DNA from 3 places in the Erwinia sp. AK-PDG3-5 genome. Region 3 is predicted to be linked to each of the others. Evidence: predicted binding sites of a transcription regulator. Region 3 holds the regulator's gene; each other region holds the start of a gene.
What was found. The regulator PurR, encoded in region 3, represses purine synthesis genes. The targets are predictions, from matches to a motif close to CANGCAAACGTTTGCNTG.
Positions count from the first base shown of each region.

Region 1: glyA (serine hydroxymethyltransferase) is a predicted target of PurR. The motif match lies at 1,880-1,897, and genes of this name have one in related genera.
Region 2: AC1UKS_RS20410 (NCS2 family permease) is a predicted target of PurR. The motif match lies at 2,126-2,143, and genes of this name have one in related genera.

Region 1 is NZ_CM165967.1:1,264,314-1,267,977, forward strand. It holds gene glrR (two-component system response regulator GlrR) at 1-14, shown strand, start outside; gene glnB (nitrogen regulatory protein P-II) at 157-495, shown strand; gene hmpA (NO-inducible flavohemoprotein) at 570-1,754, opposite strand; gene glyA (serine hydroxymethyltransferase) at 2,011-3,264, shown strand; gene AC1UKS_RS05820 (3-phenylpropionate MFS transporter) at 3,389-3,664, shown strand, end outside.
Region 2 is NZ_CM165967.1:4,365,782-4,369,445, reverse strand. It holds gene dgcN (diguanylate cyclase DgcN/YfiN) at 1-286, shown strand, start outside; gene soxS (superoxide response transcriptional regulator SoxS) at 283-711, opposite strand; gene soxR (redox-sensitive transcriptional activator SoxR) at 803-1,261, shown strand; gene AC1UKS_RS20415 (glutathione S-transferase family protein) at 1,334-1,996, shown strand; gene AC1UKS_RS20410 (NCS2 family permease) at 2,279-3,628, shown strand.
Region 3 is NZ_CM165967.1:2,692,776-2,696,439, reverse strand. It holds gene punC (purine nucleoside transporter PunC) at 1-728, opposite strand, end outside; gene punR (DNA-binding transcriptional activator PunR) at 842-1,753, shown strand; gene purR (HTH-type transcriptional repressor PurR) at 1,802-2,827, opposite strand; gene cydH (cytochrome bd-I oxidase subunit CydH) at 3,112-3,201, shown strand; gene AC1UKS_RS12365 (C40 family peptidase) at 3,245-3,664, opposite strand, start outside.

The DNA.
Region 1 (3,664 bases), 1.4 Mb from region 3:
ATTTTAAAGAGTAGTTTTTTTGTGCCGCTTCACGGCTGAGATATGTTAGCTTAAGCACGCTGAAAAAGAGACAGACCGCGCAGCGGGAGCTGTCCGTTGCACGTATACTGAACAGAGATTACTCTCCGGCCGCGGAGAGAATGAAAAGGGTCTGCCATGAAAAAGATTGATGCCATTATCAAACCGTTCAAACTCGACGATGTGCGTGAAGCACTGGCCGAAGTAGGGATTACTGGAATGACCGTGACTGAAGTGAAAGGCTTTGGTCGTCAGAAAGGACACACCGAGCTTTATCGTGGTGCGGAATACATGGTCGATTTTCTGCCGAAGGTGAAGATTGAGCTGGTTATCGCTGACGATATCGTCGATACCTGCGTCGAAGCCATCATGCGTACCGCGCAAACCGGCAAAATTGGCGATGGCAAAATCTTTGTCTTTGATGTGGCACGCGTGGTGCGTATTCGTACCGGCGAGGAAGACGAAGAAGCGATCTGATTTTTCGCCTCTCCCGTCTGGCCCATCACATCGCCGTCCTTTACAGGGCGGCGATGTTGTTTCTGGCTGACCGATTACAGCACCTTGTGCGGACCAAACACTTCGTAATGGATGCGGGCGCTGTCAATGCTAAGCGTCACCAGCTGTTGCGCCACCTGCTGCATAAAGCCTGTCGGCCCACAAAGGTAGTAATGACCTGTCGGATCGCTAAGCTGGCTCTCCAGCGGCAGTAAATTCATCACGCCGACGCTGTCGAAACGTCCGGCATCCTGCGGCAGCGGATCGCGATACCACAGGTGTTGTGAAAAGTTGGGCAGGCGTTGTGCTGAAGAAGCCACCTCCTCACCAAACGCATGTCTGTTGCCATTATCGGCGGCATGGAACCACTGCACGCGGGCTGGATGCTGCTGAGAGGCCAGCACATCCAGCATCGCCAGCATTGGCGTCTGGCCGACGCCGGCGGAGATCAGGGTGACCGGTGTCTCAGGAGAGACGGCCAGGAAGAAATCACCCGCCGGTGCGGCCAGTCTCAGCTCATCACCGACCTGTGCATGCTGGTGCAGCCAGCCAGACACCGTGCCGCCTGGTTCATGGCGCACGGCAATGCGATAATCCCGGCCATTGGGCGCGCGGGTCAGTGAATACTGGCGGATCTCCTGATTGGCAAAACGCTTATCGCGCAGCCAGACGCCAAGATATTGACCCGCCTGATAATCCGCCACCGGCTGACCATCGGTCGGGCTAAGAATAAAGCTTTTGATCACCTCGCTTTGCGGCTCAATGGCGCTGATGCGAAACGCCCTCGGCATACGCCAGCCGCCCACTTTTTCCTCGGCCTGCTGATAAAGCTGTTCTTCCCGCTGAATAAACACGCCTGCCAGTACGCCATAGGCTTTGCCCCAGGCATCCAGCACCTCGTCGCCCGGACTGAGCATTTCGTCAAGGGTTGCCAGCAGATGCTGGCCGACAATCTGATACTGAGCAGGCTGAATAGCGAAGCTGGTGTGCTTCTGCGCTATCTTTTCCACGGCGGGCAGCAGGGCAGCCAGATTTTCAATATTGCTGGCATAAGCACAGATGGCGTTAAACAGCGCTTCCCGCTGATTGCCGTTGCGCTGATTGCTCATATTAAAAATCTCTTTCAGCTCGGGGTTATGAGCAAACATTCGGTCATAGAAATGGGCGGTCAACGCCGGGCCGGTCGCCAGCAGGGCAGGAATGGTGGCTTTCACAGTGGCAATGGTTTTCGCGTCTAACATAGGTGAACTCCCTTGAGGGCTTAAACATGTATTTTAGATGCATCTTATAATTTATAAACACGTATCGCAAACACACCTTTAAGTGACAGGGGCATCATTTGGTTAAGCAACCCTCGCCAGTCCTGAAGCCAATCGTTTGCGTAAAAAGGGCGCTTTGTGGCTACCCCTAAGCAGGTAAAACAGTTTACACTGTTGGCCTTCGCCCAAACGGGCCGATCGATACCGATTATTTTGTTAGCTGAGTCAGGAGATGCGGATGTTAAAGCGTGATATGAATATTGCCGATTATGATGCCGAGTTATGGCAGGCAATGGAGCAGGAAAAAGTGCGTCAGGAAGAGCACATTGAACTGATTGCTTCTGAAAACTACACCAGTCCGCGTGTTATGCAGGCGCAAGGTTCTCAGCTGACCAATAAATATGCCGAAGGCTATCCGGGCAAGCGCTACTACGGTGGCTGTGAGTATGTGGATATCGTTGAGCAGCTGGCTATCGATCGTGCGAAAGCGCTGTTCGGTGCCGATTATGCGAACGTGCAGCCACACTCAGGTTCCCAGGCGAACTTCGCCGTCTACACCGCGCTGCTGCAGCCGGGCGACACCATTCTGGGGATGAACCTGGCACATGGTGGTCACCTGACTCACGGTTCGCCGGTTAACCTGTCGGGTAAGCTGTATAACGTCGTGCCTTATGGCATCGATGAAACCGGCAAAATCGATTACGACGATCTGGCGGCGCAGGCACAGAAGCACAAGCCAAAAATGATCATCGGTGGCTTCTCCGCGTACTCCGGTCTGTGCGACTGGGCGAAAATGCGTGAAATCGCTGACAGCATCGGTGCCTGGCTGTTTGTTGATATGGCGCACGTTGCCGGTCTGATCGCAGCGGACGTTTATCCAAACCCACTCCCGCATGCGCACATCGTTACCACCACCACCCACAAAACCCTGGCGGGCCCGCGCGGCGGCCTGATCCTGGCGAAGGGCGGCGACGAAGACCTGTACAAGAAGCTGAACTCTGCTGTCTTCCCTGGCGGCCAGGGCGGCCCGCTGATGCACGTGATTGCTGGTAAAGCGGTCGCGCTGAAAGAAGCGATGGAGCCTGAGTTCAAGGTGTACCAGCAGCAGGTGGCTAAAAATGCCAAAGCGATGGTTGAGGTGTTCCTGGAGCGTGGCTACAAAGTGGTTTCTGGTGGCACGCATAACCACCTGTTCTTGTTGGACCTGGTTGATAAAAACCTGACCGGTAAAGAAGCGGACGCCGCGCTGGGTCGCGCCAATATCACCGTTAACAAAAACAGCGTACCAAACGATCCGAAGAGCCCGTTTGTGACTTCAGGTATTCGTATTGGTTCTCCTGCGGTTACCCGTCGTGGCTTCAAAGAAGCTGACGTCCGCGAGCTGGCTGGCTGGATCAGCGACATTCTGGACAACGTCGCGGATGAAGGCACTCAGGAACGCGTGAAGAAGCAGGTTCTGGAAATCTGCGCACGCTTCCCGGTTTACGCATAACACTGCGTTACCCCTTTCCCTCGCGAAAGGGGATCCGGAACACATTAACGGGACAATACTGTCCCGTTAATTGATCTTAGGCCTGACCTCTGAGAAAGTAGCGCGCACTTTTGTCGGAGGGAACATGGCGATTCGTTCAGCTTACTGGCTCGGTCTGGGCTATTTCACGTACTTCTTTGCCTATGGCGTCTGGCTTCCTTTCTGGGGAGTGTGGCTGAAAGACTCTGGCCTGCAGCCAGAGAAAATTGGCCTGCTGCTCGGCTGCGGCATGATCGCCCGATTCCTCGGCAGCCTGATCATCGCCTCAAGAGTCACCAATCCTTCGCAACTGATTACCGCACTTCGCCTGCTGGCGGTGCTGGCGTTATGCTTTGTGCTCAGCTTCTGGATAAGCACTTCG
Region 2 (3,664 bases), 1.7 Mb from region 3:
GGTGCTGTTGTCGGGCATCGATAACGGCGAGCAGGCGGCCAGAATGGCTGAAAACGTCATCGAAGCGATGCGCGAACCGATCGGGCTGGCAAACGGTTACAGCGTGGCGCAATCGCTGAGTATTGGCGTGGCGCTGGCCAAAAATCACCGCACCGGCGAGGCGATGATTGCCCAGGCCGATGCGGCGATGTACCACATCAAGGAACTGGGCGGCGGCTGGTACTTCTCCCCGTCATTCTGGGGCCAGGATCCGCAGGCCACGCCGAAGATGCGTAACCGGGCCTAGTTGCAGGCCGGGCTGTTGCTGTCCTGCTGCAGTTTGCCGTAAGCGGAGCTGGCAAAGTCGCTGCAGTCGAAGCTGTAGTTCACCTGGCGGGTCAGTGACTGACGGCGCATGGTGTGACGGTAGGCGGTCGGCGTCTGCGAGAACTGACGGCGGAACACGCGGGAGAAGGTCTGCTGCGAGTCGTACCCGTACTGCATGGCAATATCAAACACCGGGCGCTGGGTCTGACTCAGCGCTTCGGCCGCCAGCGTCAGCCGACGCGCGCGAATATAGCCGCCCAACGTCTGTTTGGTGACGGTGCGGAACATCCGCTGCAAATGCCACTTCGAATAGCCCGATTTCGCGGCCACTTCATCAATCGACAGGGTTTTATCCAGGTTGGTTTCAATCCAGTCGGTAAGGGTGTGGATGATGTCGTCATGCATGATGCTCTTCTCCCTGGCGAAATAATTTCTGGTCGTCTTCTCAATGGCTGCTGAGTATAATTCCTCAAGTTAACTTGAGGTAAAGAGCTAAATGAAAAAAAGTCGCAACTGCCCCAACAAGCGAGAACTGACCCCAGGCGACGTGGCGCAACGCTGCGGCGTGGCGGTCTCTGCGCTGCACTTCTATGAAAGCAAAGGGTTAATCACCAGCTTCCGCAATGCCGGTAACCAGCGGCGCTATCACCGCGACGTCCTGCGCCGGGTGGCGATCGTGAAAATTGCGCAGCGCATCGGTATTCCGTTGGCCACCATTGGTGACCATCTGATGCAGCTGCCGGCGGGAAACCGCATGTCGCCGAAAGAGTGGAAGGTGCTGACCGAGAAATGGCGCGAGGAGTTGGATCGGCGCATCGAAACCTTGACCCGGCTGCGTGACGATTTGGACGGTTGCATTGGCTGCGGCTGTTTATCGATGCAGGATTGCCCGCTGCGCAACCCGGACGACAGGCTGAGCGAGCGCGGCACCGGCGCAATCCTGCTGGAGTCTTAGCGGGAGTGAGCGGCATCAGGCTGTGGCGGAGGGTCTATACTGATAACTCTTCGTATAACACAAGGTTAGAGCATGATCACCGTTCACCATCTGAATAACTCCCGATCGCAGCGTGTGCTCTGGATGCTGGAAGAGCTGGAAGTGCCTTACCAGATCAAACGCTATCAGCGTGAGAGCACCATGCTGGCCCCGGACGCGCTGAAAAAAGTGCATCCGCTGGGTAAATCCCCGGTCATCACCGACGAAAATCGCGTGATTGCCGAATCCGGCGCGATCCTTGAATACCTCGCCGAGCGTTATGACGCAGAAAATCGGTTGAAACTAAATGATGAGGATGAGCGCCTGCAGTGTCGTTACTGGCTGCATTATGCCGAAGGGTCGTTAATGCCGCTATTGGTGATGAAGCTGATCTTCAGCCGGATGGGCAAACCGCCGGTGCCGTGGCTACTGCGTCCCATTGGCAATGCCTTTGGTAAGGGCGTGCAGAAAGGCTATCTGGATAAACAGCTGGCGACCCATCGCGAATTTATCGAACAGCATCTGGCGAGCCACGCGTGGTTTGCCGGCAAGCAGTTCAGCATTGCCGACGTGCAGATGAGCTTCCCGATCCAGGCGCTGACCGCGCGAGGCGGCGCCGCCAACTCCCCGGCCATCCAGGCCTGGCTGGCGAAAGTGCAAAACCGTGCCGCCTGGCAGCGTGCCCTGCAACAGGGTGGTGAAGTGAAGCTCGACTGAATGGATTTCTACCTGAAATGCCCCTGCGTTTCAGGTTGCTGCAAATATAGGTGCGATCAGGAGTTGATAATGCACTGATAAAGGCTGGATAATCGTTTGCCTTTAAAATAGTGCGGCTTAATGCGTGACGTAGTAAACGTTTGCCTTTTTTCCGACCGTTGCCCGGCTAACGGGTTTTCGCGGTCTGTGAACAGTGCGTCCTGGGATGGTGAAACGTTGAATCAGTCAGCTTCATGCGTCACGCATCAATAACTCATAAGAAATCTCAGGGGATTTTTCACTATGTCGACTCCTTCTCATCAGCCCGGCGGTTCGCTGGACAGCTGGTTTAACATTTCTGCGCGCGGCAGTTCGGTCCGTCAGGAAATTCTGGCAGGCCTCACCACCTTCCTTGCCATGGTGTATTCGGTGATCGTGGTGCCGTCTATGCTCGGCAAAGCCGGTTTTCCGCCGACGGCGGTCTTCGTCTCCACCTGTCTGGTGGCAGGCTTCGGTTCGCTAATCATGGGCCTGTGGGCCAATCTGCCGATGGCAATTGGTTGCGCGATCTCACTGACCGCCTTTACCGCCTTCAGCCTGGTATTGGGACAGCATATCAGCGTGCCGGTGGCGCTGGGTGCGGTGTTCCTGATGGGGATTCTGTTCACCATCATCTCCGCCACCGGTATCCGCTCGTGGATCCTGCGTAATCTGCCGATGGGCGTGGCGCACGGCACGGGCGTTGGGATTGGCCTGTTCCTGCTGCTGATCGCCGCGGACGGCGTTGGCCTGGTGGTCAAAAACCCTGCGCCGGGCTTGCCTGTGGCGCTCGGTGATTTCGCTTCGTTCCCGGTGATGATGTCGATAGTTGGCCTGGCGGCAATTTTCGGTCTGGAAAAGCTGCGCGTGCCGGGCGGCATTCTGCTGACCATTATCGCCATTTCCATTCTCGGGTTGATTTTTGATCCGGCGGTGAAGTACCAGGGGCTGTTTGCCATGCCAAGCCTGAATGATGCCAATGGTCATTCGCTGGTGTTCAGTCTGGACATCCTCGGTGCGCTGAAGCCTGCGGTACTGCCAAGCGTGCTGGCGCTGGTGATGACGGCGGTGTTCGACGCCACCGGCACCATCCGTGCCGTTGCCGGGCAGGCCAACCTGCTGGATAAAGACAATCAGATCATCAACGGCGGCAAGGCCCTGACCACCGACTCGGTCAGCAGCATCTTCGCCGGTCTGGTGGGCGCATCGCCTGCGGCGGTGTATATCGAATCGGCGGCCGGTACGGCGGCGGGTGGCAAAACCGGCCTGACGGCAATCGTCGTCGGCCTGCTGTTCCTGGCGATCCTGTTCCTGTCGCCGCTGGCGTATCTGGTGCCGGGTTATGCCACGGCACCGGCGCTGATGTATGTCGGCCTGCTGATGTTGAGCAACGTATCAAAAATCGATTTTGACGATTTTGTTGATGCGATGTCCGGTCTGCTGGCAGCGGTATTTATCGTGCTGACCTGTAATATCGTGACCGGCATCATGCTGGGTTTCGGTTCACTGGTGATTGGCCGTATTTTTGCGGGCGAATGGCGCAAGCTGAACGCCGGCACGGTGATTATCGCGGTGGCGCTGGTGGCATTCTATGCCGGCGGCTGGGCGATCTAAACCGTCAGGGGCCGCCCGTCGGCCCCTGATTTTAGC
Region 3 (3,664 bases):
CTCAGCCCAATGTCACCGGGAGACATGCCCAGAGCGCCAAGAATGAAGGGCGACCCGGTCAGCCAGGCGAAGAAGCTGGCTGAACAGGCGGCATAAATCAGCACGTTACCGCTGTAAACCGGCGATTTTAACAGGCTGAAAAAGCCCATTTTCTTCACGCCATCCACCACCGGCTTCTTCACCGTTGGCGCGAGGAACAAGGTGGAAATCAGCAGCACCACTGCGACCAACAGCAGGGCGACAAAAATGGCGCGCCAGCTGAAATGGTTGAGTAACCAGGCGCCCAGTAACGGCGCGAGCGCAGGCGAGAGTGCCACTAACGGCATGATCGAGGCGAATACGCGGTTTGCCTGGCTGGCGGAATAGCGGTCGACAACCAGTGCCTGCCAGCTGACGGCAGCGGCACAAATCCCCACCGCTTGCACAAAGCGCAACGCCAGCAGGGCAGCAGCAGAATTTACCCACCACATCGCGCCACAACTGACGGCGAACAGACTCAGACCCATCAACAGTACAGGCTTACGGCCAATACGATCCGACAATGGACCCCAAAACAGCTGGGCGATGGCAAAACCCGCCAGGAACAGGCTGAGGCTGGCACTGATGATCCCGGCATCGGTTTGCAGGTCTTGTTGCATGGCACCAAAGGCAGGCAGGTACATATCGGTAGCGAGGAAACCTGCCACGCTTAACAGCGCCAGGTAAACAATAAATCCTTTCGAAGGCATTCTTTTTCTCTTTATTTGTGATGAACGAAACGCCGCAGAGTGTAATCGCGTGCCATACAGCTTGTGAAACGGTAATATTTGCAGGTTGCGTTCAAAAATATTGCAGGCAGATTATGTGGTCAGAACATTCCCTTGAAGTGGTTGATGCGGTTGCCCGCAGCGGCAGTTTTACCGCAGCCGCCGTAGAGCTCCATCGCGTACCCTCAGCCATCAGTTATACCGTGCGGCAGCTGGAGGAATGGCTTGCCGTGCCGTTGTTTGAGCGTCGCCATCGCGATGTGGTGCTGACCGATGCGGGACGGGTATTCATCCAGGAAGGGCGTAGTGTCATCAAAAAAATGCTCGCCACCCGGCGACAGTGCCAGCAGGTCGCTAACGGCTGGCGAGGGCAAATTAATATCGCCGTCGATCGCATCGTTAAATCTCAGCGCACCCGGCAGCTGGTAGTCGACTTTTATCGACACTTCCCGGATATGGAACTGCATCTGTCAGCAGAAGTATTTAACGGCGTCTGGGATGCGTTGGCCGACGGGCGGGTGGATGTGGCCATCGGCGCGACACAGGCTATCCCGGTAGGAGGCCGGTTCGCCTTCCGCAATATGGGCGCGCTCAACTGGCGCTGTGTAGTCGCCTCGAATCATCCGCTGGCACGTCAGCACGCAGAAACCAGTGAAGAGGCGATCGGCGAATGGCCTTCACTGGTGCTGGAAGATACCTCAAGAGCCTTGCCGAAACGCACCACGTGGACACTGGATAATCAGCGGCGGCTGGTGGTGCCAGACTGGGAAAGCGCGTTTGACTGCCTGCTGGCGGGCTTGTGCGTGGGGATGGTGCCGGGCCATTTGGCGCAACCCCTGCTGCAAAAGGGCGCTTTGCATGAACTGACGCTGGAAGGCGGATTTCCGGACAGCCCGTGCTGCGTGAGCTGGTCTGAGCAGCAGGCTTCACCGGCGCTGAGCTGGTTGCTGGATTATCTGGGTGACAGTGACACGCTGAACAGTGAATGGCTGAAGGAAGAGTCCTGAGCCAACAGGGTGTGCCGAGGGAGAATTCTCCCTCAGCACTAAGCGGGATTAGCGGCGATAATCCAGGAAGGGACCATCGGCAACCGAACGGCGTTCGATCAATGTAGGATGTACTTCAATCGTCTGCGGTTCTTCACGCTTGCTGGTGATACGATCCAACAGCATATCGAAGGCGGTTTCGCCCAACTGTTCTTTTGGCTGGTGAACCGTGGTCAGCGCCGGTGTGAAGTAACGGGCGTTGCGCACGTTATCGTACCCGATCACCGATATATCCTGCGGAACGCGCAGGCCCATCTCATCAGCCGCACAAATTGCGCCCATCGCCATCACATCGCCACCGCAGAACACCGCCGTTGGACGCTGCTTCTGTGAGAGGATTTGCTGCATCGCCTGATGACCTGATTCTGGTTCGAAATTGCCCTGAACCAGCCACTCGTCACGCAGGGTAATGCCCGCTTCAGACAACGCTTTCATAAATCCGGCAAGACGGCCACCGCCGGTGTTGCGCTCCATCTGACCCGGGATGACACCAATATCTCGATGCCCACGGTCGATCAGATAACGCCCAGCCAGATAACCGCCTTCAAAGGCGTTGTCTTCTACCGTATCGGTAAAGTCACCGCGCGATTTACCCCAGTCCATCACCACCATCGGAATATTGCGGTTATCTTCCAGCATGGTGATCAGCTCGTCCGGGTATTCGGAACACATCACCAGCAGGCCATCGACGCGTTTCTGCGCCATCATCGACAGATAGGCCTGTTGCTTGGCAAGATCATTGTGGGCGTTACCGAGGATCAGCGTGTAGCCTTTGGCAAAACAGCGGTTTTCAATGGCTTCAATAATTTCGGCGAAATAGGGCGCCTCGCTCGAGGTAGCCAGCAGCCCGATGGTTTTGGTGTGATTCACTTTCAGACTACGGGCAACCGCGCTGGGTGAATAGTGGAGCGCCTTAATAGCGGCCCACACGGCTTCCCGCGTTTCTTCTGCAACGAAACGGGTCTTGTTGATGACGTGGGAGACGGTGGTGGTGGACACCCCGGCTTGCTTTGCCACATCTTTAATTGTTGCCATGAAATAACTACTCCTGCGCCTATCTTAACTGTTTGATAAGCCTGTTGTTAATCGTTTGCCTGGTGAGATCGAAAACCTGACGTCTGAAGTCGTTTTTTAGTTGCTGTCCGGAGTCGTCAGGAAGGAAAAAGCGCTGATTAAAGACCGCTAAACACCTTAAGGTGCGGGCCGTTGCGCAACAAAAAAAGAATTCTAACAAGGCTTGGCAGAGAAAACGAGATTTTTACCGTCAAGTATGGGAAAATTGATGGCATCATAAACTGTAGGGCTATTTAGGATTAAAAATGGATACCGATCTGAAATTCTCGTTACTGACCACGGTTTGCGCACTGTTGATGATTATGGCGTTTAGCTTCACCGCGATCATGCATTAAGTGCAAACAGGGCCGGTCTGACGATCGGCTCTGAGTATTTCTGCTATCGAATGGTTTTTGGCGTCATCATCCGGCGGGCACCAATATAGTGGCGCTGCCAGTAATCATCTGCCAGGGCGCTGACCTGAATATCCTTGCCAGTACGTGGCGACTGAATAAACTTCCCACCACCCAGATACACGCCAACGTGATCCGCCGTCTCGCGCCCGTTAATGCGGAAGAAGACTAAATCGCCTTTCTCCAGCTCATCACGTTTTATCGAAGCCGCATCATGCAGGTGATACATCTCATTCGCCGTGCGCGGGATTTTAAACTTCACTAAATCTTTGTAGGCATACCACACCAGGCCGCTGCAATCGAAGCCGGTTTTAGGCGACGTTCCGCCCCACTGGTAAGGTTTACCTAACTGGCCCATTAGTTTGGTCATCGCTGTTTCACGGGCTTTTTGATAACGGGCGCGGTG